DNA from 4 places in the Dietzia sp. IBK-p2-16D genome. Region 4 is predicted to be linked to each of the others. Evidence: predicted binding sites of a transcription regulator. Region 4 holds the regulator's gene; each other region holds the start of a gene.
What was found. The regulator LexA, encoded in region 4, represses DNA repair genes until DNA is damaged. The targets are predictions, from matches to a motif close to CGAACANNTGTTCG.
Positions count from the first base shown of each region.

Region 1: AC3DE3_RS15780 (HNH endonuclease signature motif containing protein) is a predicted target of LexA. The motif match lies at 3,527-3,540, and genes of this name have one in related genera.
Region 2: AC3DE3_RS12165 (HNH endonuclease signature motif containing protein) is a predicted target of LexA. The motif match lies at 3,920-3,933, and genes of this name have one in related genera.
Region 3: AC3DE3_RS08305 (CoA transferase subunit A) is a predicted target of LexA. The motif match lies at 3,047-3,060, and genes of this name have one in related genera.

Region 1 covers NZ_JBYMTL010000008.1:40,739-47,946, forward strand. The annotation lists gene AC3DE3_RS15765 (histidine phosphatase family protein) at 1-667, shown strand, start outside; gene AC3DE3_RS15770 (TlpA family protein disulfide reductase) at 671-1,279, shown strand; gene AC3DE3_RS15775 (cytochrome c biogenesis CcdA family protein) at 1,276-2,136, shown strand; gene AC3DE3_RS15780 (HNH endonuclease signature motif containing protein) at 2,157-3,521, opposite strand; gene AC3DE3_RS15785 (DUF3558 family protein) at 4,584-5,279, shown strand; gene AC3DE3_RS15790 (hypothetical protein) at 5,429-7,156, shown strand.
Region 2 covers NZ_JBYMTL010000005.1:165,371-172,578, forward strand. The annotation lists gene AC3DE3_RS12145 (MaoC/PaaZ C-terminal domain-containing protein) at 1-502, opposite strand, end outside; gene kstD (3-oxosteroid 1-dehydrogenase) at 504-2,237, opposite strand; gene AC3DE3_RS12155 (2-keto-4-pentenoate hydratase) at 2,289-3,074, shown strand; gene AC3DE3_RS12160 (IclR family transcriptional regulator) at 3,071-3,838, opposite strand; gene AC3DE3_RS12165 (HNH endonuclease signature motif containing protein) at 3,952-5,499, shown strand; gene AC3DE3_RS12170 (acetaldehyde dehydrogenase (acetylating)) at 5,589-6,506, shown strand; gene dmpG (4-hydroxy-2-oxovalerate aldolase) at 6,512-7,208, shown strand, end outside.
Region 3 covers NZ_JBYMTL010000003.1:68,280-75,487, reverse strand. The annotation lists gene catC (muconolactone Delta-isomerase) at 1-30, shown strand, start outside; gene AC3DE3_RS08320 (acetyl-CoA C-acetyltransferase) at 102-1,313, opposite strand; gene AC3DE3_RS08315 (IclR family transcriptional regulator) at 1,333-2,160, opposite strand; gene pcaD (3-oxoadipate enol-lactonase) at 2,157-2,948, opposite strand; gene AC3DE3_RS08305 (CoA transferase subunit A) at 3,090-3,857, shown strand; gene AC3DE3_RS08300 (3-oxoacid CoA-transferase subunit B) at 3,854-4,483, shown strand; gene AC3DE3_RS08295 (malate dehydrogenase) at 4,596-5,588, shown strand; gene AC3DE3_RS08290 (valine--tRNA ligase) at 5,653-7,208, shown strand, end outside.
Region 4 covers NZ_JBYMTL010000001.1:309,451-316,658, reverse strand. The annotation lists gene AC3DE3_RS01535 (malate synthase G) at 1-1,251, opposite strand, end outside; gene dapF (diaminopimelate epimerase) at 1,371-2,261, shown strand; gene hflX (GTPase HflX) at 2,315-3,763, shown strand; gene lexA (transcriptional repressor LexA) at 3,805-4,473, opposite strand; gene nrdR (transcriptional regulator NrdR) at 5,272-5,727, shown strand; gene hrpA (ATP-dependent RNA helicase HrpA) at 5,783-7,208, opposite strand, start outside.

The DNA.
Region 1 (7,208 bases), on a different contig from region 4:
GTCGACCCCCCGAGACACCTCGGCACGCGCAGGGGAGACGCAGACGATCGTGCACCTGGTGCGCCACGGCGAGGTACACAATCCCGAGGGCGTCCTCTACGGTCGGCTGCCCAACTACCGGCTCTCCGAGCTGGGGCGCAGTCAGGCCGAGACCGTCGGCCGGGTGCTGGGGCAGGGGCACGACATCGTGTCGATCGTGGCCTCGCCGCTGCAGCGCGCCCAGGAGACCGCCGCCCCGCTGGCCGAGGCTCTCGGTCTGCCGGTGGGGATCGACGCCGACATCATCGAGGCGGACAACCGCTTCGAGGGACGCAAGGTGGGTGGCCCCGGCGGCGCCCTGCGCGACCCGCAGTACTGGCCGATCCTACTCAACCCGCTTCGCCCGTCGTGGGGCGAGCCGTACCTCCAGATCGCACATCGGATGATCGGCGCCGTCTACTCCACGCTCGACACCGCCCGCGGGCGCGAGGCCGTTCTGGTGAGCCACCAGCTGCCGGTGTACACGACGCGTCGCTTCCTCGAGGGGCGGCGCCTGTGGCACGACCCGCGCAAGCGGCAGTGCTCGCTGGCCTCGATCACGTCGCTGGTGTTCGAGGGAACCACGCTGCGGGACATCGTGTACTCGGAACCGGCGGGGGCGTCCGACCCGTCGCAGACTGGAGCCTGAACCATGCGCAAGACCAAGGCCGTCCTCGGGGCCCTGCTGCTGACCGGTGCCCTCGCCGCCGGCTGCGCGACCGGCGATGACGCCGTGGTGGTGGGCCCGGAGACGTTCGAGTTCGTCAGCCCCGACGGGCAGATCGAGATCCACTATGACCCCCCTGCCGAGCGCAAGCCAGTCGCCACGCTGACCGGGCCCGACCTGCTCGACCCCGATCGCACGCTCACGGTGCAGGAGGACTTCGAGGGCCGGGTCGTGATCCTCAACCTGTGGGGCCAGTGGTGCGGGCCGTGCCGCGCCGAGTCCGACGACCTGCAGCGTCTGCAGGAGGAGTTCGAGCCGAAGGGCGCCACGGTGTTCGGCATCAACCTGCGCGACCCCAACCGGCAGAAGCCGGTGGACTTCGTCGAGGACAACGGCATCACGTTCCCCTCGATCTGGGATCCCAGTAACGCCGCTGTCGCCGCGCTGCGAGGTTTCCCGACCTCCGTGGTTCCGGCGACGATCATCCTGGACAAGCAGCACCGCGTGGCCGCCGTGTACCTCGCCGAGATCACCGACGAGAAGCTGCGCGAGACCGTCAACGCGATCCTCGCCGAGGAGGTCGACCAGACGTGAACCCGGAGACGATCTTGCTCGCGCAGAGTGTGGGGGAGACGTTCCAGCAGACCGTGGCCAGCGGCCCGATCCTGCTCGCATTGGGCGCGTGCATCCTGGCAGGACTCGTGTCGTTCGCCTCGCCGTGCGTCATCCCGCTGGTGCCCGGTTATCTGGCGTACCTCGCCAGCGTCGTGGGCGCCGAGCGTCCGCCGGCTACTGCTGCCGCCGCCGAACGCCAGCGGGCCGCCACCGCCACGCTGACGATGGAGGAGCGCCGCACCCGTCGATCCTCGCGGGCACGGGTGGTGGGCGCGTCCCTGTTGTTCGTGGGTGGCTTCACCGTGGTCTTCGTGATGCTCAGCGCCATGGTGCTGGGCACCGTGCAGTACCTGGCACCCCAGCAGGAATTGCTGCAGCGTCTCGGGGGCGTGGTGACGATCCTCATGGGGCTCGTCTTCATCGGCCTCGTTCCCACTCTGCAGCGGGACACCCGCATGCAGCCCAAGTCGCTGTCCACCTGGATCGGCGCCCCGATGCTCGGCGCCGTGTTCGCCCTGGGCTGGACCCCGTGTCTGGGTCCGACCCTGGCTGCCGCGCTCTCGGTCGCCGCGGGCACCGGGGTCGACGCGGCGCGCGGAGTGCTGCTGATCGTCGCCTACTGCCTCGGCTTGGGCCTCCCGTTCATCATCGTGGCGTTCGGCTCCACCTGGGCGATGCGGACCGTCGGCTGGCTGCAGAAGCACACCCGGACCATTCAGGTGTTCGGCGGCGTCATGCTCATCATCGTGGGCCTGCTGCTGCTGTCCGGCGGGTGGGCGCTGTTCATCGACTGGCTGCGCGACTTCGCGATCTCCGACACCACGCTGCCCATCTGACCCGAGCTGACCGCGCGGCGTCACGCCGCCTCCTGGCCGGTATCGAGCCGGTCAGCGACCGCCGCATCCAGATCGCGGAGGAGGGCGTACGGCAGTATCGGTGCGTCGAGTGGTGCCGGTGGTGGGGGTCCGGGTTTCGGTGGTGGTGGGTTGGCCGCGCGGGGTGTGCCGGCGGGTGGGATCCATCTGACGCCCTGAGGTGCGTGCGGGTCGGGTTCGGTCGACCAGCCGGTCTCGTGGATCATCGCGTGACAGTCGCCGCTGGCCAGTGCGAGTTCGTCGATGTTGGTGTGGCCCCCGGCGGCCCAGGGTCTGCCCGCGTGGTGGGCTTCGCAATGTCTGGCGTCCTGATCGCAGTCGGGGTGTGTACATCCTCCGTAGGCGGCGAACAGAGCCAGGCGTTGGTAGCGGGAGGCGGTGCGGCGACTCCGGAACAGCCGTAGGTCGATTTCCTTGTCGCACAACGCCAGGAACCAGTGGTTGCCGCGGGCCATGGCCAGTGCCTGGGGCACGGGTACGCGGATCCCTCCGTCGGTCTCGCCGCAGCCGGCGAGAGTGGCGAGCTGGTCGAGGTCGACACGCACCACGATCGCTGCCGGTGCGCCGGTCTTGGTGGCGTCCGCAGAGAGGGCGAGTTGCAGGGCGTGGACCATCGCATCGTGCATTCGTTGACCGTCGGTGCGGGTGTCCTTCTCTTCCGGATCTGGCCACAGGCGGCCGGGTTGGCCCCAGCGGGCATGGACCTCGCGCATCAACGCGGCCAGTTGGGGGTCCATGGTGATCGAGGCGCGGGCCATCAGGTCCAGTCCTTGGCCCCCGCACGTGACCGAGCGGCGGCGAGCTCGATCTTCTGCGCCGCGCTCGGTGCGCCCCGGATCGACAGCGTCCAGGAGTCGGTGCGCGTGTTCTTGGAGGCGGCGGGTCGTGCACTGGTCGGCGGCCAGGGCGATCAGCTGCGCTTCCAGGCGGGCGCGCTCCTCGTCGTCGTAGTCGTCGGGCAGAGCGGCCAGGGCGGTGTTGATGACCTTGAGATGTCCGGCGGACAGGGTGCCCTCGGCGGTGGCGCGCATGCGGGCGGTGTCGGCGATGGCGGAGTCGTCGAGCCGGCCGCGGGCATCGCCCGGTGCGAGCCCGAGGCCGCCGGTGAGCATCTGGCGCTCGTTGATGAACCCCATCTGCCGGGCGGTGCTGGAGGAGCGGGCGGCGGACATGACACGGGCCTGGGTGGCGCGGATGCGGCGCTGGGCCTGTTCGAGCGCGACCAGTTCGGCGTGTAGCTCAGCGGCGGACGCCTCGGTCCAGTCGTTCAGTAGGTGCGCATCGAGCGCGGACAGCACGGCAGTCAGCTCGCTACTGACAGTGGCTCGCGCCTCGGTGTCGCTCATGTGTTCGATTAGATCATCGGGGTACGACACAAACACGTCGTCCCAGTTCACGTCGGCGAAAGAGGAACGCCGATGCCGTCATCGCCGAGTGTTCGTGGGCCACTCGCCCAATTGCCCGCCGACTCGTCTGGTCTTTGAGGAGCGCCGCGTCAACTAATTTGTACAACAGGGCCCCCGGCAAAGGGGGCGGTGTCAATACTGATCACATGAACGTGGCCACGGATCGAGTCAGAGTGATCGGTGTCGGCGCACTGACGACGGTGCTCATCGTTGCGTCCGGGTGCGGTGGGCCCGGAGGAGACGCTGATGGGGCACCGGAGCCGGCTCCCACATCCGCCGCGTCGTCGTCACCGGTTGCGACTGCGGCCGCATCGACCCTTTCGAAGGAGGTCGCAACACCGACCTCCATGACACCGCTTTACGAGCCGCCCCGCAGTCCTGCTGCGCCGGCTCAGGCGCTCGTGGCCGAGGGTGCTGAGTGCGGGCCTCGCGGAGCACAGGCCGTCTTCGCCGACGGTGTGACCGCTTATTGCGCCCGTCTGCAGTACACCGACGGTACCGCGTGGTCGCGCGACCCGCAGTTGGCACCGAACCCGGCAGCCGACGAGGCGATGCGGCAGGCAGGGCCACAACTTGGCGATAGTTGTATCGGAGCGGATATCGGCCGGAGGGCGGTCGACGCCAGTGGGGTTGCGATCCTTTGTGACAACTACCTGTGGCGACACGATGTGGGGCAGGAAGCCCGGCACCCATGGGTTGATGACCAGGTCCGATGGATGGAGTGCCTCGAGCAATCGACTGAAGAGGAATGCAGGAATCTGCTCAACAACTAACTCTGACACGTGTGTCGCGACCGGATCCGAGTCCAGCGAAGTTGTCCGCCGCTGGTATCGAACTAGGCGAAGAATTCTCCCCGGATGATCACCCCGCCCACTTCGGGCGGAATCGCATGTACGACGCAGCGAAGCGGCCGTCTGGTTCCACGGCGGGCGAAGGATTCTCCGGGCCCGCGGCTGTGATGACCCACCCGTCGGCCGGTGACGACTGCGATGATCTCTGATCGTGAGCCTCTACCACCTCGAGGGAATCCCCTCTGAACTGCGCCGATGCGACCTTGCAGCCGATTCGTCAAGTCGGGGGAACCGTTCGGCGGCTCGGCCCGTCGTACAGGTTGTGGGAAGAAGTAAAGCTTTCGTAGCCGCGTTGGTGACCGCCGGGGTGGTGCTGTCCGGGTGCGCGTCGGCTGACGGGGGGGATGAGACGACGACGAGCCCAACCGTCACCGAAAACCCGGGCAATCCCTGGGACCTGCCGATCGAGCAGAGGCCTGCCCTGTTCGACCCGTGTGCCGAGATCCCGATCGAGGCTATCGAGGAGGGGGTTGGCGCAAAGGTCGATCCCAATAGCAGCCTCACTAGGCACGAACCAGGAAGCTTGATGGCGTGTGGGTGGACGAACGAACAAGTGCACGTCACAGCCGCAGCTTCATGGAAATCGAGAGCCCAGTTCCTGAACGATAAGAGCCTTAGGCAGGTTGAGCAGGGCGACCGGAGAATGCGAATGGTGGAGGTAGGCGACCAAACGGGCAGTACATGTCTCCAGTTGTTCTTTACCAGTCGAGGGGCAACGTGGATCAAGGTGGACGTGGTGAATGGCCTAGGCGAGTTTCGTGGAAACCGCTTTGTGGAGGCCTGTGACGCCCTCGACCAGGCAATTGCTCCGCTCCTAAAATTTGTGCCAGAGGGGGACTTCAAGTGACTCTTCACTTAGAGGCTGGTGTGGCTCGGGTCTGCGTCCAAAAGTGCAACGACTTCGCCGCAGTAGTGAGATCGGCATCCAACTTCGAGTTTGTCGAGGCATCCCGAAGTTCAACTGGCGCCTTCTCGACTGCAAAACAACTAGGGACGGTGTATTCCCTATTCGCGGATGATGACCTCAGGACGTTACTCAATGGGTTCGTAGATCAAGCACGGGCAATGTCGCTACTCTTCGCCGCCGCCGGTGGGCTTATCGAGGCGCAGGATGAGGCGTTGGCGGGGGCATTGTCCAAGGCGGCTGAGGAGCCTGCCGGGTTGCAGAGCCTCGGGCTGATCCATGCGAGCGACACGGAGGTGTTCTCCCTCGACGAGATGTGTGTGATGGGCGCGTATGGCCGGGTCGGGCCCGAGGACGTGTCGAATTCACCACTCGAGCGGATCGCGCAGTGTGCTGAGGCGTTGGAACCGAGTCAGTTCAGTGACATCCGGGAGCGGGCCACCGCCGTAGCCGAGGCCTTGAGTACCGCTGCGATTCAGCTTCAGAGCGAATTGGGCAATTTGCTTGGCAGCGGCTGGCAGGGTGAGTTCGCCGCGAGCGCGCAGGATTCGGTGTCGGGGCTGGTGAATTCTGCGATCGCGCTTTCGGGGGAGTTGGAGCAGGTCGCGGCCAAGGCCGGGCGCGCGCATGAGGGATTCGTGACGACCCGCAGGAACGTGGCCGAGCAGGCCGCACAGGCCAGGATCGCGCAGATCTCCGGTGACGAGCACGGTCCGGTGGCGCCGTCTGCCGCCGCGGCGTCGCGGGCACGGCTCGAGGCGGCAGAACAGCAGGCCAGGGCGATCGTGAACACCGAGTACAGCCCGGCGGTGATGGACGCCAACCTCGACGACCTCGACTTCACCGCGGCGTACCGGGTGGTGTCGACCTCGGCCCTGGGTGGGCCGAATGGCATCGACATGGCCCGGATCTGGAACACGGAGGGCATCCCGCGGCCAGCCCAACCCGCAGCGCCGAACCCGGCTGCGATCGCCGCCATCACGGGCGGTGTCGACGGCGCGGAGGTCGGAGGCCACGGTGTGGCCGGGGTTCCCGGCGCTGCGGGCGCAGGGGTCACGACGGCGAACTCGCCAGTCGCGGCCACGGACGCAGCCACGGAGCAGGCGCTCCTGGCCGCGCGGGCGGGCGCGGGAGACGGGGGAGGAGCGGCAGCACCGGCTGCGGGCCATCCGGGTGCGGGCGGTGTCGTCAACGCGGCCACCACCGCTGCCGGGGCACCGTTCGCGCCGGTGCCGAGTGCGAACGGTCAGCAGTCCGGCGCCGGGGCCGCCGGTGCGGGCGGCATCCGCGGGATCCGGGGAGCAACCGCTGGCAACAATCGGAGCCATGATCGCGGGTTCGGGTCGTCGGCCGGACTGGTCGGTGGTGGCGGCGCTGCGGCAGCGGGCGCAGGTGCCGGCGCGTCACGGATGGGCGGAGCCGGAACGCTGGCTGGATTCGGTTCCGGCGGTCCGGCCGCCGGGGTCCCCGGGGCCGGTTCGGCAGGTGCGGGTGCTGCGGGACCGGGTGCGGGGGCGTTCTCGTCGTCGTCGACCGGTGCGGCCCAGGCTGGGCGAGCCGGTGCGATGCCGATGGGCGGAATGATGGGCGCCGCGGGAGCCGGGCAGAACAACGACCGTCGCGGGCATACCCCCGCGAGCTATCTGACCAACGCGACCAACACGACGGCGATCATCGGCGACCCGGTCAAGGTTGCGCCCGCGGTGCTCGGCCGTAAACCCGCCGAAGACCCCGCCTCCCTGGCCCCGGACCGGCCCGAACCTGCCCGCGGTCGCGTGATCGGCCGCGACTACACCGGCGGAGGCGCCAACCGTCAGTGACCCCGTCCGCCCCCCACGGAGACGGCCGCCACACCCACCCCGAACGGCCACA
Region 2 (7,208 bases), on a different contig from region 4:
CCTCCCGCTCGGGGTACTCGACCTTCTCGGAGGTCCCGCGATCGCCGCCGAAGCCCCCCTCGCCGCGGGCGAAGATGCCCGAGCGCGAGGTCCACAGCTTCTCACCGTCGGCGGAGACCGTCTCGGACTCCTGGATGATCACCGCGGCCGAGCCCTTGTCCTGGATCTCGGCGATCGTCGTCGTCGTCGTCGCCGTTCCGGCCGCCGGGATGGGCCGGTGCAGCGTGACGGACTGGCTGCCGTGGACGACCTTGGCCAGGTCGATCTCGACGCCCGGGAAGGACACCCGGGGCGCCTCGGTGACGTTCATCGTCGCTGCGACGGTGGCGAACGACGGCAGCACCTTGGGCGCCGTGTCGTGGACGTACTCCAGACCGGTGGTGTCCATCGGGTCGGCGGCGGCGCCCACCGACAGGGCGTAGAGCGCCACGTCGGAGGCGGTCCAGGAGAACTCCTGCGAGGGGAGCTCGGCCCCGAGGGCCTTGTCGAGGTCGATCGGCACGTCAGACTCCCGTCTTCGCGGTGGTGGTGGGGGTGGAGGCCAGCATGTTCTCCACGGCGAGGTAGCCGAAGACCATCGCGGGGCCGATGGTGGCGCCCGGGCCGGCGTAAGTGTGACCCATGACCGGCGAGGAGGCGTTGCCCGCGGCGTAGAGTCCCTCGATCACGGAGCCGTCCTCACGCAGGACCCGGCCGTGGACATCGGTGTTCGCGCCGCCCTTGGTGCCGAGGTCGCCGGGCACCATCTTGGCGGCGTAGAACGGCGCCTTGCGGACCGGGCCGAGGCTCGGGTTGGGCTTGTTGGTCGGGTCGCCGTAGTAGTGGTCGTACCCCGACTCGCCGCGGTTGAAGTCCTCGTCGACGCCCTTGGCGGCGAAGCCGTTGAACTTCTCGGTGGTCCGCTCCAGCGCCTCCGCCGGCACGCCGATGAGATCGGCGAGCTCGGCGAGGGTGTCCGCCTTGTGGAAGTTCTCGGTCTCGAGCCACTTCCTGGGCAGCGGCTGCTTGGCCTGCAGACCGGCGAAGAGGTACCTGTTCTTGTACTCCTGGTCGAAGATGATCCAGGCCGGGACGTTCTCGCCGGGCGTCCCCTCCTGCCCGGCGGGTGCCTGTCCGAACTCGCCGCCGTACATCTTGTGGCCGGCCTCGACGTAGGGCAGCGACTCGTTCATGAACCGCTCGCCTCGGGAGTTCACCATGAAGGAGCACGGCAGCGACCGCTCCGCCAACGCGAACCAGGGGCCGCGGGGCAGCAGGATCGACGGGCCCCACCAGGAGTCCTCCATGAAGGACAGCGAGGCGCCGGCCTTCTCCATGTACTCGATGCCCTCACCGGTGTTGGCGGCGGCGCCGACGGTCCACGAGGTGGGGATGGGCTGACGCTGGTACTTGTCGCGCATCTCCTGGTTGTGCTCGAAGCCACCGGACCCGATCACCACACCGAGCCGCGCACGGAGGGTCACCTCCTCGCCGCCGCGGGTGACGGTGATGCCCACGACGCGCTCCTGGGTGCCCGAACCCTCGGTGACCAGGCCGGTCATGGGGGTCTCGAGCCACACCGGAACGCCGGCGTCGAGCAGGCCCTTGCGCATCGCGGCGATGAGCGCGCGACCCATCCCCACCGAGTTCTGCCCGCGCGCCTTGGCGAGGAACATCCGGAGGGCGACCCGGATCGAACGCCTGATGCCCTTGGTGTGCGGACGCTGGAGGAGGTTGAGCCAGCGGTAGTCGGACTGCATCACCACCATGTTGACCGGCGCCTTGGCGTAACCGGGCTCCAGCTTGTCGGCCTCGGACCCGAGCTGGCGGAGGTCGAACGGCTTGGGCTCGACGGACCGGCCGCCGAGACGCCCACCGGGAGCCTCGGGGTAGTAGTCGGAGTAGTCCTTGACCCACTCCAACCGCAGGGGGCTGTTGGCGAGGACGAAGTCCAGGACCTCGGGACCGCGGTCGACGTAGGTGTCGATCTTCTCGGGCTCCACCGCGTCGCCGATGATCGAGCGGAGGTACGTGCGGGCCGCCTCCGGGGTGTCCAGGACGCCGTCGCGTCGGAGCACGGAGTTGTTAGGGATCCACACGCCGCCGCCGGAGCGCGCGGTGGAGCCTCCGTAGTGCGGGGCCTTCTCTACGAGGACCACGCTGAGGCCCTTCTTTGCTGCAGCGAGGGCGGCCGTCATGCCTGCTCCACCGCTGCCGACGACGACGACGTCGAATTCCTGGTCTGCCATGTAGAACACGTTATAGAACTGAGCGCCGTGGCGCCAGACGGCCCAGGTAGCATCCCCCTCATGCTCAACGAGGAGACCCGCGCCACACTTGCCCAGCGACTCTGGGACGCCGAGTCGGACGTCGCGCCGATCGCGCCGCTGACCGACGACCATCCTGGCATGACCCCGGACGACGCCTTCGAGATCCAGCTGGTCAACATCCGCCGCAGGCTCGATGCCGGCGCGGTGGTGACCGGCCACAAGGTGGGCCTGGCGTCCAAGGCGATGCAGGAGATGATGGGCGTCGACGAGCCCGACTACGGGCATCTGCTCGACACGATGGAATACCCCGAGGGCACCGCGATCGAGGCGGCCCGGTTCTGCTTCCCGCGGGTCGAGGTGGAGGTCGGCTTCATCCTGGGCGCCGACATCCCGCCGGAGGGATGTTCCCAGGAGGAGGCCGCCGCGGCGATCGAGTGGGTCGTCCCCTCGATCGAGTTGATCGACTCCCGCATCCGGGACTGGAAGATCACGCTGCCCGACACGATCGCGGACAACGCCTCGTCGTGTGGCTACGTGGTGGGCGAGCAGCGGGTCCGGCTCGCGGACATCGACGTCGCGGCGATCGACGCGACCCTCTACAAGAACGGCGAGTTCCTCGCGTCCGGGCGTTCCGACGCGGTGCTCGGTAACCCGCTCAACTCGGTCGGGTGGCTCGCGTCGACGGTCGCCAAGTTCGGTGTCCGTCTGCGCAAGGGTGACGTGATCCTGCCGGGCACCGCGATCCGCGCGATGGACGCCGCCCCGGGCGACAGCTTCCGCGCCGAGTTCGCCGGGCTTGGCGACGTCACCATGGACTTCCGCTAACCGTCCGCGGCCAGCGCGCGACCGGCCGCCGCGGCGACGCGGGTGACCAGCGGCTCGAGCCGGGCCAGCGCGCTCTCGTCCGCCGCGCTGGCGGACAACGCGGCGACGGCCCGCGTCCCGCCTGCGAGCTCCTCGTCGTCGTCGTCGTCGAACACCGGCGCCGCCACGCAGTACAGGCCGGGCGTGAGCTCGGCGCGGTCGATCGCGCGTCTCCTCCGTCGTATCTCGGCGAGCTCCACCGCCAGGGCGTCGGGGGAGGTCACAGTGGTGTCCGTCCACTCGACCAACGGCCCCTGCGCCACGCGCTCGGCCGCTGCCTCGTCGAACGCCAGCATCGCCTTTCCTACCCCTGTGCAGTACGCCGGCAGGCCGCCGCCGATCCTCGACGGCGACGGGATCGGCCGCGGCCCGTGCAACTTGTTGAGGTAGACCACCTCGTCGCCGTGCAGGGTGGCCAGGTGAACGGTCGCGCGCGTGGCCTCGAAGAGGTGCGCGAGGAACGGTGTGAGCACCCGGCGGATCCGCTCGTACGCCGGCGAGACCGGGATCGGGTCCAGCTCGTGCACCAACGGCCCCAACCGGTAGCGCTGCCCGATCCTCGTCACCGCGTCGTTGCGCTCGAGCGCGACCAGGAGGCGCAGCGTCGTGGATTTGGCCAGCCCGGTCTCGCGCGCGATCTCACTGAGCGTCATCCCTGTCCCGCCCGCCGTCGCGCGTAGCACCTCGAAGGCGCGGTCGACGGGAGAGGAGGGGGGCTCGGTCATGCGGCGAGTGTAGCGCGCGGGTCGGACACGGGAGGCCGGGCGGATCGAACGCTTGCGCTAACACCTGCCGGGTCATAGTATCGAACGCAAGTTCTAGATCGAGCACGCCGGAGGTGGGGGAATTGTCGACGACGAGGTCACTGTTCGCGGTTCCGGAATCCCTGGGCGGGCTCGACTCGACGGCGGTGAGCGAGGCGGCACGGGCCGCGACCCTGGCGCAGAACCGGGCAGGTGCCACCAGGCTGGAGGCGGCAGCGGCCCTGGTCGAGCAGATGTCCCGGGCGGACGAGGTCGGCACGGGCGTCGACCGCGCCGAAGGGGTCGCCGGGAGCGGTGCTCGTGCACGTCCGGCATACGCACGGTTGGACCCGCAGTCCAGGGCTCGTGACCATCTCGTGGCGGCCTGTCAGCTCACGTGCTGGCACGCCGCGCGTCTGGTCACCGCCGGGGTCCAGATCCATTCGCGGCTCGCGCGACTGCGGGCCTCGGTGGAGCGCGGGGTCGTTCCCGAACAGCTCGCCATCGACATCGCCTGCAAGCTGGCCGAGGTGCCCGACTCGATCATCTCGGACGTGGAGGACGAGGTGGTGGCGGGCATCGTCGACGACCTGGACGGCGGTGACCGGCCGACTCGCAATTCGGTGGACGGCCGGATCGATGAGGCCGTCGGCCGGCTCGACCCGGAGGGCGCCGAGGATGCCCGGGCCCGGGCGGCGCTCACGCGTACGGTCCGGTTCCGGTCGGGCCGGGACGGGATGGCCTCGATGTGGGCGAAGCTGCCTCTGGCCGATGCGGAGTTGCTGCGGGGACGTATCGAGACCGACGCCCGCGCTGCCTCCGGAGACGGCTTGCCCGGCACGCTGGATCAGCTGCGTGCCGACGCTCTCGCCTCCCTCGCCGTGTACGCCCCGGCGCCCGCCCCGGCCCCGGCGCCCGCCGACGCCGGCGGGACGGACTCCGGCCCGGGGGACGACGGATCGATCGAGCTGGGTGAGGTCACCGTGGGTGCGGACATGCCCAGGCCGTCGCTCGGTAACGCCGCCGCAGCCGGCCGGCCGATCCGGGTGAGCGTGATCGCCGCGGCCGCGCAGGGGCTGCCCAACCGCGTGGAATTCGTGCACGGCGCATACAGCAGTTACTCCTGGTTGTGCCAGCAGTTGCTGGAGGGCGACGACGCACGCGTGCGGTTCGAACTCGTCGACCCCGCCCCCGGCGTGCTCGACTCCCCGGAACACGCCCTGCGCTACCTGATCACCCCCGCGATGGCGGAGCGCATCCGCATGCGCGACGGCACCTGCCGCCACCCGGGGTGTTCGGTTCCCGCGGAGGACTGTGACGTGGACCATGTGATCGCGTTCAACACGAAGGACCCCGAGCTCGGCGGGCCGACCACCGAGTGGAACCTCGTCTGCCTGTGCCGCAAACACCACCGGGAGAAGACGTTCGGGACCAACGCCTACAGGCCCGGCCCACTCGGCGAACTGATCATCCTCACCGACACCGGACACCAACACCGCACCAGACCCAAGGGCCCCTTGGCCCGTGCGCGCGACGCCATACGGGAACGCGAGTGGAACGCCTTCGCAGACAGGCTCATCAGCGCAGACGGTCACCTCACGAACCCTCCGGGCGCGGCCCGGGCGCGCGCACGGCCGGCCTGAATGCCGGCGGGCCCAGCCCTGGAGTGCCGGAATTTCACTGAGTGGCACACTCTGTTGTCGCACGGGCCCGCCCGCGCGACACTTCCGTCATGACAGACAAGACCAAGCTGACCGCCGCGATCGTGGGGTCCGGCAACATCGGCACCGACCTCATGTACAAGCTCGAGCGCAGCGAGTACATCGAACCCAAGTGGATGATCGGCATCGACGCCGAGTCCGAGGGCATGAAGCGCGCCGCCGACCACGGCCTCACCTGCATGGCGGGCGGCGCCGACGAACTGCTCACCTCCATCGAGGCCGGTGGCGAGAAGCCCGACCTGCTGTTCGAGGCCACCAGCGCGTACGTGCACAAGGCCTACGCGCCCAAGTACGAAGAGGCCGGCATCATCGCCATCGACCTCACCCCGGCCGCGGTCGGCCCGATGGTCATCCCGCCGGCGAACCTCCACGAGCACGTCGACGCCCCCAACCACAACATGGTCACCTGCGGCGGCCAGGCCACCATCCCGATGGTCCACGCCGTGTCCTCGGTTGTGCCCGTGGAATACGCCGAGATCGTCGCCTCCGTGTCCTCCGAGTCGGCCGGCCCGGGCACCCGCGCCAACATCGACGAGTTCACCGAGACCACCAAGTTGGCGATCGAGCAGGTCGGCGGCGCCAAGCGCGGCAAGGCCATCATCATCCTCAACCCGGCCGAGCCGCCGATGATCATGCGCGACACGATCTTCTGCGCCATCCCCGAGGATGCGGACCACGACCTCATCACCACCGCCATCCGCACGCGGGAGAAGGAGATCCAGGAGTACGTGCCGGGTTACCGCCTACTCCAGGAGCCGCAGTTCGACCCTCCCACCGAGATCACCGGCGGCATGGCCCGCGTCGCGATCTTCGTCGAGGTCGAGGGCGCCGGAGACTTCCTGCCGCCGTACGCCGGCAACCTCGACATCATGACCGCCGCCGCCACCAAGGTCGGCGAGGACATCGCCAAGACCAAGCTCGGAGTGTGACAGACATGGATACGACCAACCCGCACAACGCCCACGCCCGCGCCTATAGCGCCGAGCTCGACATCCGCATCACCGACTCCTCGCTCCGCGACGGTTCGCACCACAAGCGGCACCAGTTCTCCGTCGAGGACGTTCGCAACGTCGTCGCCGCGCTCGACGGCGCCGGCGTCCCGGTCATCGAGGTCACCCACGGCGACGGCCTCGGCGGCGCCTCCTTCAACTACGGCTTCGCCAAGTCGTACGACCAGGACCTCATCAAGGTCGCGGCCGAGACCGCAAAGCAGGCCAAGATCGCGTTCCTCACGCTGCCCGGCCTGGGCATCAAGGACGACATCCTCCAGGCCCGGGACAACGGCGGGTCGATCTGCCGCGTGGCCACCCACTGCACCGAGGCCGACGTCTCGATCCAGCACTTCGGCTACGCCCGCGACCTCGGCCTGGAGACCGTCGGTTTCCTCATGATGAGCCACACCCAGCCGCCGGAGGTGCTCGCGAAGCAGGCCCGGATCATGGCCGACGCCGGCTGCCAGTGCGTCTACATCGTCGACTCGGCGGGGGCGCTCGTCATGGACCAGGTCTCCGACCGCGTCTCGGCTCTCGTCGCCGAACTCGGTGACGACGCCCAGGTCGGCTTCCACGGCCACGAGAACCTCGACATCGGCGTGGGCAACTCCATCATGGCCATCCGCGCGGGCGCCCAGC
Region 3 (7,208 bases), on a different contig from region 4:
CTTACCCGGCACCCCTCGCGCGTCGACTGACGCCCCCACGCGTGGAAAGGGGCCGAGCCGGAGATCGGCTCGGCCCCTTTCTGCGTCGGGAGCGGAGTGGGTCAGACCCGCTCGAACACCGCGGCCAGGCCCTGACCGCCGCCGATGCACATGGTCTCCAGTCCCCACTGCACGTCTCGACGCACCATCTCGCGGGACAGCGTCGCCAGCATGCGGGCACCGGTCGCCCCGACGGGATGGCCCAGGGAGATGCCGGAGCCGTGGGGGTTGAGGTGCTCGGAGGACGGATCGATGTCCCATTCGCGCATGACGGACAGCGCCTGCGCGGCGAACGCCTCGTTGAGTTCGATGACGCCCATGTCCGACAGCGTCAGCCCGAGCCGGCCGAGGGCCTTGGCCGCGGCGGGGACCGGCCCGATGCCCATCGTCTCGGGGGCCACCCCCGCGACGGCCCACGAGGCGAGGCGGACGAGCGGGGTGAGGCCGAGGGCGGAGGCCTTGTCCGCGGTGGTGACGATGCACATCGCGGCGCCGTCGTTTTGGCCGGAGGCGTTGCCGGCGGTGACGGTGGCCTCGGGGTCGGTGCGGCCCATGATGGGTCGCAGGCGCGCCAGCGCCTCCACGGAGCTGTCGGCCCGGGGGTGCTCGTCGGTGTCGACGACGAGGTCCTCACCCTTACGCTGTGGGACGGTCACCGGGACGATCTCCTCGGCGAACACCCCGGACTCCTGCGCGGCCACGGCGCGCTGGTGGGACTGCACGGCCAGCCGGTCCTGCTCGTCCCGCCCGATGCCGTACTCGCGCCGGAGGTTCTCGGCGGTCTCGATCATCCCGCCGTCGATGACGTGCGAGCGACCGCCGACCGTGGTGCGGGCCCGTCCGAGGCGGTCGACCAGCGAGATCCCGTCCCCGCGGATGCCCCAGCGGGGGCTGGGTGAGGCGTAGAACTCCACCTGGCTCATCGACTCGACGCCGCCGGCCACGACGAGGTCCATACCGCCGGAGGCCACCTGGAGCGCGCCGGTGATGACCGCCTGGAGGCCGGAGCCGCAACGCCGGTCGAGCTGCATGCCCGGTACGTCGATCCCGAGCGGGGAGTCGAGTGCGGCGATGCGGCCGATGGCCGGTCCCTCACCGCTCGGCGAGCCCTGCCCCAGCACGACGTCGTCGACGTCGGCTCCGGTCAGGCCGGTCCGCTCGACGAGGGCGGCGAGCAGGTCGGTGGCGAGGGTGTTCGCGTCCAGGTCGCGGAACACCCCGCCGAATCGCCCGACCGGGGTGCGGAGGGGTTGGCAGATGACGACGTCACGCATGGGGTTCCTTCGTTCGGGTTCAGCGGTTGACGATGGCGAGGTCGGCCGACAGCGCGCGGGTGGTGGCCAGCAGCTCGGGGATGACCTCGTCGTGGAGCTGGTCGGGGGAGTAGCGGGCGGCGTGGGTGGAGACGTTGAGGGCTGCGCGGACCGCGCCGTGGCGGTCGTGGACCGGGGCGGCCACGGAACGCAGGCCCGGTTCGAGTTCCTGGTCGACCACGCACCAGCCGCGCTCGGCCACCCGCGACAACTCCGCGCGGAGCGCGGCCTCGTCGGCCAGTCCGTGTGGGGTGAGGGCCCGCAGGTCGGTCGCGGCGAGGTAGGCGTCGAGGTCCTCCGCCGGCAGCGACGCCAGCAGGACCCGACCCATCGACGTGGCGTAGGCGGGGAACCTGGTGCCGATGGTGATGCCGATCGTCATGATGCGACGCACCTGGACGCGACCCACGTAGACGATGTCGGAACCGTCGAGCACCGCCACCGAGGACGACTCGCCGAGCCGCGAGCTGAGCTTCTCCAGGTGCGGCTGGGCGAGGTCGGTCAGCGGCAGGGAGGACAGGTAGCTGTACCCGAGGTCCAGGACGCGGGGGGTGAGCCAGAAGACCGAGTCCGCCGTGTCCACGTACCCCAGTTCGACGAGGGTGTGGAGGAAGCGGCGGGCGGTCGCCCGGGTCAGGCCGGTGTTGCGCGCGACGTCACTGAGGGTCTGGCGCGGCTGGCGGGCGTCGAACGCCCGGATGACCGACAGTCCGCGTGCGAGTGACTGGACGAAGTCGGGGGAGGCGGAGCGGTCCCCGCCGTCGCCCCCGGGGCGCGCCGGGGTCGACACCACGTCGGGGCGGGTCATGCCGCGCCCGTGTTCCGGGCGGTCTCGAGGTGGCGGCGGAGGATCTCGTTGATGCGCTCCGGGATCTCGACGGTGGGGACGTGGGCGGCGGGGGTGACGACGACGAAGTCGGACCCGGGTACACCGTCTGCGATCTCCCGGACCACATCCGGGGGCGTGGACGGGTCCTCGTCCCCGGCGAGCACGAGGGTGGGACAGGAGATCCGACCCAGCTCGGCCCGGTTGTCCCACCCGGCCAGTGCGTCACAACAGGAGGCGTATCCCTCGGCCGGGGTGGCCAGGACCATCTCGCGCAGGCCCGCGACGAGGTCGGGCTCGGCCTCGGCTCGTGCGGCGGTGATCCACCGTGCGACGACGGCGTCGGCGACAGCGGCGGTCCCGCCCTCGCGGACCGCGGCGGCGCGATCGGCCCACCCGGCCGGTTCGCCGAACCTCGCGGCGGTGCACAGCAGGGCGACGGAGAGGACACGGGCGGGCTCGTGGACGGCGAGCCACTGGGCCACCGCGCCGCCGAGCGACAGCCCGGCGATGTGGAACCGATCGATCTCCAGTGAGTCGAGCAGGGCCACCACGTCCGCGGACAGGTCGGCGATCGTGCACGGACCGGGGATGACCTCGGACGTGCCGTGCCCCCGGTGGTCCACGGCGACCACGGTGTGATCGCGGGACAGATCGCGGACCTGGGCGTCCCACATGGAGCGGTCGGACCCGAGCGATCCGAGGAGGACGAGGACGGGGGTGTCGGCGGACCGGGGTCCACTGACCTCGTGGGACAGGGTGGCGGGCATGGTGTCGGTCCTTCCGTGTGTCTGGTCGCGGGGTGTCTGGTCGCGGGCGGGGCGCGGCGTGGTGTGCGGTCCACGATACGCGGGAATCGTGCGAAGGGCGAACAGTTGTACAAGATGCGAACAAGGGATATGGTGCGTGACATGACCAACAAGATCTTCTCCTCGGCTGCCGACGCGGTCGCGGACATCCCGGACGGCGCCTCCCTCGCCGTGGGGGGTTTCGGTCTGGTCGGCATCCCCGCCGTCCTCATCGACGCGCTCCTCGACCAGGGGGCCACCGATCTGCAGACGGTGAGCAACAACTGCGGGACCGACGGCTTCGGCCTGGGCAAACTGCTCGAGGCCCGCCGCATCACGCGGACCACCGCCTCGTACGTGGGCGCCAACAAGGAGTTCGCCCGTCAGTACCTCTCGGGCGAGCTCGAGGTGGAACTCACCCCGCAGGGCACGCTCGCCGAGCGCATGCGGGCCGGTGGCGCGGGCATCCCCGCGTTCTACACCCCCGCGGGCGTCGGCACGATGGTCGCCGAGGGCGGCCTGCCGCTGCGCTACGACGGTGACGGCGGGGTCGCCCTGGCCTCCGAGCCCAAGGAGGTCCGCGAGTTCGACGGGATCCCGTACGTCCTGGAGCGCTCGATCGTCACGGACTACGCCCTCGTCCACGCCCACCGTGCGGATACTGCGGGCAACCTGCAGTTCTACGGAACGGCCCGCAACTTCAACCCCGATGCGGCGATGTCGGGCCGGGTGACGATCGTGCAGGCCGAGGAGATCGTCGCCGCCGGCGAGATCGACCCCGCCGACGTCCACGTGCCCGGGATCTTCGTCCAGCGCCTGGTCGAGGTCGGACGCCAGGAGACCGGAGTGGAGATCGAGAAGCTCAGCAGCAAGGGAGGGGATCGGTCATGAGCTGGACCCATGAGCAGATGGCGGCCCGCATCGCCGCCGACTTCGTCGACGGACAGTACGTGAACCTGGGTATCGGCATGCCGACCCTGATCCCCGACTATCTCCCGGCCGGGGTGCACGTCACGCTCCACTCGGAGAACGGGATCCTGGGCGTGGGCCCGTACCCCACGCGCGAGCAGCTGGACCCGGAGATGATCAACGCCGGCAAGGAGACGATCACCGCAGCTCCGGGGGCCGCGTACTTCTCGTCCTCGGAGTCCTTCGCGATGATCCGCGGTGGGAACGTCGACGTGGCGGTCCTGGGTGCGATGCAGGTCTCCCAGGCCGGAGACCTGTCCAACTGGATGATCCCCGGCGCCATGGTCAAGGGCATGGGCGGTGCGATGGACCTCGTCCACGGTGCCGGCAGGGTGATCGTGATGATGGACCACATCACGCGCAAGGGGGACCTCAAGCTCCTCGCGGAGAACTCCCTGCCCTACACGGGCCGCGGCTGCGTCCAGCGCGTCGTCACCGACCTGTGCGTCCTCGACATCGCACCGGAGGGCTTCCGTCTGGTCGAACTGGCACCGGGCGTCACGATCGACGAGGTCCGGCTCAAGACCGGGGCCGAGATCCACGCCTGAGGCGGCGCCCGGGCGAACGTCAGGTGTACTCCGCCCGCGGACGCGGGTTGCGGGGTCGGATTCTCACTACTGTGGGAACCGACCCCGTCGTCGTCCCGGAAGGTCCGCCTCCATGAGCACCTCCACCCCGGTCACCGTGACCGTCACCGGCGCCGCCGGAAAGATCGCCTACTCATTGTTGTTCCGTCTCGCCTCCGGGCTGGTCTTCGGCCCCGGGACCCCGGTCCGCCTGCGGCTGCTCGACATCCCGTCGGCCGTGGTCGCGGCGGAGGGCGTGGCCATGGAGATCGAGGACTGCGCGCTCCCGCTGGTGGACTCCATCGAGATCACCGATGACGTGGACTCGGCGTTCGAGGGCGCCAACGCGGCGTTCCTCGTGGGTGCCAGGCCGCGCGGGAAGGGGATGGAGCGTGCCGACCTGCTCACCGCCAACGGGGCGATCTTCCGCGAGCAGGGGCGGGCCATCAACGCCCACGCCGCCGACGACGTGCGGGTGGTCGTGGTGGGCAATCCCGCCAACACCAACGCCTACATCGCCCACCGGCATGCGCCCGACGTCCCCGCCGAGCGGTTCACCGCCCTGATGCGTCTCGACCACAACCGTGCGTTGAGCCAGCTCGCCACCCGACTGGGCGCACCGGTCGCGGACCTGGACGGCGTCGTCGTCTGGGGCAATCACTCGGCCACCCAGTTTCCCGACGTGTCCTATCTGACGCTGCGGGGTGAACCGGTCACCGCCGGACTCGACGAGGCGTGGCTGGCCGACACGTTCATTCCGCGGGTCGCCGGTCGGGGAGCCGAGATCATCGCGGTTCGCGGATCCTCGTCGGCGGCGTCCGCCGCCGGCGCGGCGGTCGACCAGATGCGCGACTGGGTGCACGGTACGCCGGGTGAGAGCTGGACGACGGTCGCGTTGCCCTCCGAGGGGCAGTACGGCACCGAGCCGGGCGTGGTGACGGGGCTGCCCTGCCGCAGCCGGGGCGCCGGCTGGGAGGTCGTCGAGGGCCTGGAGATCGGCGATTTCCAACGCTCCCGCATCGACGCGTCGGTGGCGGAGCTGGTCTCGGAGCGTGACGCCGTTCACGGGCTCGGCCTGGCCGACTGACCTCGGGTGTGCCGGGGTCGACGGCGTGTGCCGGACCCCGGCGCCCACGGCCTAGGATGGTCGGGTGACGACTCCAGCCGCTGCCTCCCCGAACACCGACCGTGCGGACGCCCTGCCCGCTTCCTGGAATCCAGGTGAGGTGGAGAACGGGCTGTATGAGCGCTGGGTGGAGGCCGGGTATTTCGAGGCCGACCCGTCGAGCGACAAGCCCGCCTACTCGGTGGTGCTGCCGCCCCCGAACGTGACCGGCAGCCTGCACATGGGGCACGCGCTCGACCACACGCTCATGGACGTGCTCACGCGGCGCAAGCGCATGCAGGGGTACGAGGTGCTGTGGCTGCCCGGCATGGACCACGCCGGCATCGCCACACAGACCCTGGTGGACCGCAGACTCCGCGACGAGGGGATCGACCGCCACGAGATCGGCCGCGAGGCGTTCATCGAGAAGGTCTGGGAGTGGAAGCGTGAGTCCGGCGGCACCATCGGCGATCAGATGCGTCGCCTCGGCGACGGCGTCGACTGGTCGCGCGAGCGGTTCACCCTCGACGACGGACTCTCGCGAGCGGTCCAGACCATCTTCAAGAAGCTCTACGACCACGGACTGATCTACCGCGCCGAGCGGCTGGTCAACTGGTCGCCCACCCTTCAGACCGCCATCTCCGACATCGAGGTCAAGTACGCCGACGTCGAGGGCGAGCTGGTCAGTTTCCGCTACGGGTCGATGGACGACTCCGAGCCGCACCTGGTGGTGGCCACGACCCGCCTCGAGACGATGCTCGGAGACACCGCGATCGCCGTCCATCCCTCCGACGAGCGGTACGCCCATCTGGTGGGTACCGAGATCCCGCATCCGTTCCGCGAGGGGTGGACCATGCGCGTGGTGGCGGACGACTACGTCGACCCCGAGTTCGGGACCGGCGCGGTCAAGGTCACGCCCGCGCACGACCCCAACGACTTCGCGATCGGCCAGCGTCACGGGCTCGAGATGCCCACGATCATGGACGCCACCGGCCACATCGCCGGCACCGGGACCCGCTACGACGGGATGGACCGGTTCGAGGCACGGAGGGCCGTGCGCGAGGACCTCGCCGAGCAGGGGCGCATCGTCAAGGAGGTGCGTCCGTACCTGCACTCGGTGGGCCACTCCGAGCGCTCCGGCGAGCCGATCGAGCCGCGCCTGTCACTGCAGTGGTGGGTCAGGGTCGAGGAGTTGGCCGCGATGGCGGGGGACGCCGTCCGCGACGGCGACACCGTCATCCACCCCAAGAGCCAGGAGCCCCGCTGGTTCGACTGGGTCGACGACATGCACGACTGGTGCATCTCGCGCCAGCTGTGGTGGGGTCACCGGATCCCGATCTGGTACGGGCCCGACGGAGAGGTCGTCTGTGTGGGCCCCGACGAGGAGCCGCCAGCCGGATACACCCAGGACACCGACGTCCTCGACACGTGGTTCTCGTCCGGCCTGTGGCCGTTCTCGACCATGGGCTGGCCCGATCGCACCGTCGACCTCGAACGCTTCTACCCCACGTCCGTGCTGGTCACCGGGTACGACATCCTGTTCTTCTGGGTGGCCCGCATGATGATGTTCGGCACCTTCGTGGGCCGCACCCTCACCGGCGA
Region 4 (7,208 bases):
GAGCTTCTCGACACGGCCGAACAGCTCGGTCGTGAAGGCGACCTCCTCCGGCCCGTGCTGCTTGGGCTTGACGATGTAGATCGAACCGTGACGGCTGTTCCCCCGCTCGTTGCCCTCGGCGATGCCGTGCATACCCGCGAGCGAGGTGATCAGCGCGTCCAGGATGCCCTCCGGCATCTCGTTGCCCTCGGCGTCGAGAACAGCCGGGTTGGTCATCAGGTGGCCGACGTTCCGCACGAAGAGCATCGAACGGCCGTGCAGACGGACCTCGCCCGAGCCGTCGGGCGCGGTGAAGACCCGGTCGTCGTTGAGGACGCGGGTGAAGGTCTTGTCGCCCTTGGTGATCTCCTCGGACAGGTCACCCTTCATGAGGCCCAGCCAGTTGCTGTAGCCCTGGGTCTTGTCCTCGGCGTCGACGGCGGCGACGGAGTCCTCGAAGTCCATGATGGTGGAGACGGCGGATTCGAGGACGACGTCCTTGACGCCGGCGGCGTCGGTCGAGCCGATCGGGGAGTCCGGGTCGATCTGGATCTCGATGTGCAGTCCGTTGTTGCGGAGCAGGACCGACGACGGGCTCGAGGCCTCGCCGAGGAAGCCCACGAACTTCTCCGGGTCCGCCAACCGGGTGGTCGAGCCGTCGGCGACGGTCACCTGCAGGCCGCCGTCGACGACGGCGTAACCGGTGCTCCCGACGTGACTGCCGGCCTCCAGCGGCGCGGCGTCGTCCAGGAACTCACGCGCCCAGGCGATGACCTTGTCCCCGCGGACCTTGTTGTAGGAGGAACCCTGCTCCGCGCCGTCCGACTCCGGGATCGCATCGGTCCCGTAGAGGGCGTCGTAGAGCGATCCCCACCGGGCGTTGCCGGCGTTGATCGCGAACCGGGCGTTCATGATCGGCACGACGAGCTGCGGACCGGCGACCGTCGCGATCTCCGCGTCGACGTTCTCCGTGGTGACGGAGACCGACTCCGGCTCCGGAACCAGGTACCCGATCTCCTGCAGGAAGGCCTTGTAGGCGCTCGGGTCGATCGGCGCCGGGTTCTCGTGGTGCCAGGCGTTGATCCTGGACTGCAACTCCTCGCGGGTGGCGAGCAGCTCGCGGTTGCGCGGGGCCAGCTCGGTGAAGATCTCTGAGGCACCCGCCCAGAACGCGTCGGGGTCGACCCCGGTCCCCGGAATGGCCTTGGTGTTGACGAAGTCGTAGAGGACCTCGTCGACCTGGATACCGCCGACGGTGATGCGTTCGGACATCGATGCTCTCCTAGAGGTAGGGGACCGTTCTCCTGTCCGACTCTAGTGGGCGCCCCGTCCGGGTTCATCCGGCCTTTCCGCACTGCGGAACGATTACCGGAGCCGAGTACGATTTCGCCATGACTTCGACTCGCCCGGCTTCGCAGCCCGACGGTATCGCCTTCCTCAAGGGCCACGGGACCCTCAACGATTTCGTCATCCTCCCGGACGACGACGCCGACCTCGAACTGGATGAGGCCCTCGTGCGTGCGCTGTGCGACCGGCGCGGTGGTATCGGCGCGGACGGCGTGCTCAGGATCGCCACCGCCGGCGCCCTCGTCGACCGGGGGGTGCTGGCTTCCCTGCCCGACGGTGTCGACCGGGCGGACTGGTTCATGGACTACCGCAACGCGGACGGCTCGATCGCGGAGATGTGCGGGAACGGGGTCCGGGTCTTCGCCCACGCGCTCGTCGGGACCGGACGGGCGGAGGCGGGTTCGATCCCCGTGGGCACGCGGGCCGGCGCCCGCCCAGCCGAGGTCATCTCCTACTCGGGCGATGATGCCGTGGTGCGGGTGGACATGGGGGAGCCGCGACTGCTCGGGCTGTCCTCGGCGGAGATCGCGGGCCGCACCTTCGCGGGACTGGCCGTCGACATGGGCAATCCGCATCTGGCCTGCGTGGTCCCGGGTCTGGGAGCGGCGGACCTCGCCGCGTTGCGGGTGGAGCAGAGCCCGGTGTTCGACAGGGACTTCTTCCCCGACGGGGTCAACGTGGAGATCGCCACCCCGATGGTGGACGGCCGGGTCTCGATGCGTGTCCATGAGCGCGGTGCCGGGGAGACCATGTCCTGCGGCACCGGGATCGTGGCGACCGCGGTGGCCGCACTGGCCGACGCGGGGGAGGCGTCGGGAGACGTCGTCGTCGCGGTCCCGGGCGGCGAACTCGCGGTCGCTCTACGAGAGGGTGGATCCTCCCTCATCGGACCGTCGGCCCTCGTCGCCCACGGCCGATATCGTCGTAGGCGTTAGCACACCGCTCCACACAGGACACCAGGGGCCCCGGTGTGAGAAGATGAACGCGAATGACTACTGATTACACGGCCGCTGATCGGCCGACACGCGACCTCGATCCATCCATCGGTGAGTTCCAGCTCGAGGAGAGATCCTCGATGCGCCGGGTGGCGGGGCTGTCCACCGAACTCCAGGACGTCAACGACGCCGAGTACCGCCAGCTCAGACTCGAACGGGTCGTGCTCGTGGGTGTCTGGACGGAGGGCTCCGCCGCCCAGGCCGACGCCGCGATGGCCGAACTCGCCCAGCTGGCCGAGACCGCGGGATCAGAGGTGTGCGATGCGCTCATCCAGCGACGCGACAAGCCCGACGCCGCGACGTACATCGGGTCGGGCAAGGTCAGTGTCCTCAAGGACGTGATCGCCGCGACCGGCGCCGACACCGTCATCTGCGACGGTGAACTCACCCCGGGACAGTTGCTCGCGCTGGAGAAGGCGGTCAACGTCAAGGTCATCGACCGCACCGCCCTGATCCTCGACATCTTCGCGCAGCACGCCACCAGCCGCGAGGGCAAGGCCCAGGTGACTCTCGCCCAGATGGAGTACATGCTTCCCCGCCTCCGCGGCTGGGGCGAGTCGTTGTCCCGTCAGGCCGGCGGGCGTGCCGGCAGCAACGGCGGCGTGGGTCTCCGAGGTCCGGGTGAGACCAAGATCGAGACCGACCGGCGTCGGATCCGCGAACGGATGGCACGTCTGCGGCGCGACATCAAGGGGATGAAACAGGCCCGCGACACCAAACGGCACCGTCGCCGTGCCACGCCCGTGCCCTCGATAGCGATCGCCGGATACACCAACGCCGGAAAGTCCAGTCTTCTCAATCGGATAACCGGTGCCGGGGTACTGGTCCAGAACGCCTTGTTCGCCACGCTCGACCCGACCACCCGGAAGGCCGAGCTGCCTGACGGCCGCGCGGTCGTCTTCACCGACACCGTGGGGTTCGTTCGTCATCTTCCGACCCAGTTGGTCGAGGCCTTCCGTTCCACACTGGAGGAGGTCGTCGACTCCGAACTTCTCCTCCATGTGGTGGACGGCTCGGATGCCTTTCCGCTCCGCCAGATCGAGGCGGTGCGCAAGGTGATCAACGAGGTGGTGGAGGAGCAGAACGCCGAGCGACCTCGTGAGCTGCTGGTGATCAACAAGGTGGACGCCGCGGATCCCGTCGTACTCACCGAGTTGCACCACGCGCTACCCGACGCCGTGTTCGTCTCGGCCGTCACCGGTCAGGGCGTCGACGAGCTGCTCGAGCGGATCACCCAGATCGTCGCTTCCGGGGACACCGAGGTCACCCTGGAGATCCCGTACTCCCGTGGGGACGTGGTGTCACGGGTCCACGCCGAGGGCGCGGTGGTCGAGGAGGAGCACACCGAAAACGGAACCCGGGTCATCGTCCGACTGCCCGCCTCAGTGGCGGGTGAACTCGACGAGTTCGCCGCCGACGGCTCACACGACGGCGCCGCCTGACCCCCACCGGGGACGGGCGGCGCGCCGTTCGAGTCCGGAGTTCAGAGCTTCCGGAACACCGTCACCACCTTGCCGAGGATCGTCGCGTGCTCTCCCGGGATGGGACTGAACGACGGATTGTGAGGTAGCAGCCAGACTCCGCTCGCGTCGTTGCGGAAGGTCTTGACCGTCGCCTCCCCGTCGATCATCGCCGCGACGATCTCACCGTTGTCCGCGACGTTCTGCCGCCGGACCACCACGAAGTCGCCGTCGCAGATCGCCGCGTCGATCATCGATTCCCCGACGACCTTGAGCATGAACAGGTCGCCGGATCCCACGAGGTCCGCGGGCAGCGGGAAGATCTCCTCGACGGCCTGTTCGGCGAGGATCGGACCGCCGGCGGCGATCCGGCCGAGCACGGGGACGTAGACGGGCTCGGAGGCGCCGCCGGGCCGCTGGGGCTCGGGCGTCGGCGAACGACGCCCGCGCGACTTCTGCCCGGGAACCCCGTGCACGTCCACCGCGCGCGGCTTGTGCGGGTCCCGGGTCAGGAAACCCTTCTTCTCGAGAGTCCGCAACTGATGAGCCACCGACGAGGTGGACTGCAACCCGACCGCGTCGCCGATCTCCCGGATGCTCGGCGGATAGCCGCGCTCCTTGACGGTGTCGTGGATGTGGAGGAGAACGCTCTTCTGTCGGTCCGTCAGCGACTCGAAGTCGGGCTTCGGCATCTCGTGTGGTCCCTTCGGCGAATGGATGTTCGACGTCTGTATCTGTGTACACCCTATCGCCCATGCGAACGTCGCGCCACACAGGTGTTCGAAATAATCGGGCCCGGAATGGTGACTGTGTCGGAGTCGCGTGATACAACTCTAGGAGAGTTCGGATTCGAACAGATGTACTGACACATACATACGGGTGTGCGAACACCACTCGCACACCGTATCGAGTAGGGAGTCACCATGACCGTTACGGAGTTGCAGTCACACGCACGTCCGACCGTGCGGTGGAGCGAGGTCTGCCCCGGCGACCATCGCGGGCGGTCCGCGGGCGTCGATCGTCCCGGCACCCCACAGAGTTCCCCGGGTAAGGGCAGCGCACAGCCCGGTCGCGTCCACCGTCGCCCCGCGGTTCGACCGGAGGGCAGCCGTCCCGCGGCGGCGTCGGCACGTGTCGACACCGTCGTCCGGCCGAGGGTGCCCGGCCGCCCCCTCGGCGTCACGTCTGTGGCACCGGGTCGCCGCGTGCTCGTCCGCCCGGCGTCGGCCGAGGGCGTGCGCGCCTGCCATATCGAGCCTCCTGTGGCCAGCGGCGTCGTCGACGACGTTCCTACGTGGGCGCTCCTGGCCTGCGGGATCGCGTTCGGAGTGATCCTGCTCTTCGCCGTGGCGTATCTCGGCGGGCCCGCCTACGCATGACCGGTCGTCGGGCCTCCTAGAATGAGTCGGGGACGGTGTACTGCCATCCCCGCATCCCGTCAGGCACGAGCCGGGACGCGTGAAGTCCGGTCGACGAAGGGCCCCACGGGAATGTACTGCCCGACATGCCACCACGAGGACTCCCGCGTGATCGATTCACGATCGGTCGACGAGGGGCAGGCGATCCGGCGTCGCCGGGAATGTCCGAGGTGCGGCCACCGGTTCACGACTCTCGAGACGCCGCTTCTGACTGTTCTCAAACGCAACGGGGTCACGGAGGCGTTCAGCCGGGACAAGGTGGTGCGCGGAGTCCGGCGTGCGTGCCAGGGACGAGCGGTCGACGAGGACGCCCTGCGCCGCCTCGCCCAACAGGTCGAGGACGCCGTCCGCGCCGGTGGCGTGTCCGAAGTCCCCGCCCATCAGATCGGTCTTGCCATCCTGGGCCCGCTACAGGACCTGGACGAGGTCGCCTACCTCCGCTTCGCCTCGGTGTACAAGCAGTTCAGTTCCGCCGATGACTTCGAACGCGAGATCATCGCCCTCCGGGAACGCCGGACGAGTCGCTAGACGCGCGCCATAGGCGGGTGATCGGCCGACGGCCGGCTCCAGGGGACGGCCTGCCTCAGCGGGACGACCGGGGGGCCAGCGCCGCTGCCACTGCCTTCTCGATGCGCTCCGCCGACACCGATCTGGCGGTCCCGAGCGTCTGCGCGAACAGCCCCACGCGGTATTCGGCCAGCATCCAGCGCAGGTCGCGAACGGCCCGGGCCCCACCCGGGCGCTTTCGCAACGCGGCGCACGCCTCGTCGACCCTCGCCTCGGACCGGGACAGCCTCACCGTGAGTTCCCGGTGGCGGGACGGAGACTTCTCCGCCAGCTCCAGGCGGAGCCCCACAGCCCTCACGTGTCGTTCCAGATGCGGGAGTGCGTCGGCCGGGTGTCGGGCGAGGAAACCCCGGCCGATGAGGAAGTCGAGAGACGGCCGGACGGCATCGGCGATGTCCGCCGGTGCCGCGGCCAGCGAGCCCCACACCGACTGGGCCGCCACGAGAGCGGGCACCGCCGTCGAGATCGCGGACGCCACGGCGCCGGGCACCTCCGCTCTCGCGGTGGCCTGCAGCTCGTCGAAATCAGCGACGGTGAGGACCGGAGCGCCCTTTCTCCGGGCGATGATCCGGCCGCACGCCGCGAGTGAGGCATCCGAGACGAGCCCCTCGATCCCGCCGTGAGGGTACTGCGAGAGAGCGAGCCGCTGCTGTACCGGGCGCCCACGCAGGATCGACGACGCCGACACGAGACCAGACGAGATCAGCGTCAGCACCGCGGCCGCCTGGGTCGATCGGCGCTCGTCCTCGGTGGCACACGCCACCACGTGGATGCCGTCCGCGCCGACACGCAGTGCTGGATAGACCGTGACCTCGACCCCGTCCACCGAGCCGGTCACCGCCGGCGGGAGATCGCCGATGGTGCCGGCGGTCCACTCCCGGTACGGACCCTTGTCCGGGACCAGGCGGGCGTTGAGAGTCGCACGAACCCTGTCCACCAAGCGGGTCCTCAACTGCGCTAGATCCGTCCCGGAGGCCACGACCTCGTCACCGTCGACCACCTCGAAGCGCATCCGGAGGTGGCCCGGTAGCTGGGTCGGGTCGAAGTCACGGGGATCGACTGTCGAACCTATCCGGGCCGAGAGCGCCCGCGCGAGCGCCACGGGAAGCGGGGCGGAGCGGGGCGAGACGTCGCCGGCGAGCAGCGACGCGAACTCCGCCGGCGGTGAGCACTGACGGCGAAGGTACTTGGGGAGTGTGCGGAGCATCTCGGTGTAGAGCTCCTCCCGCAGCCCCGGAACCAACCACTCGAAACCGGCGGCCGTGACCGAGGACAGCTGGGGCAGGGGGATACGGACCGTGATGCCGTCCGACGTCACGCCCGGGTCGAAGGCGTAGCGCAGTTCGAAACTCCGGTCGCCCTGGCGCCAGAGCGGCGGGAAATCCGCCGCGTCGGGCGCAGCCTCGGAGGTACGTATGTCCTCGGGCGTGAGGCGAAGGACG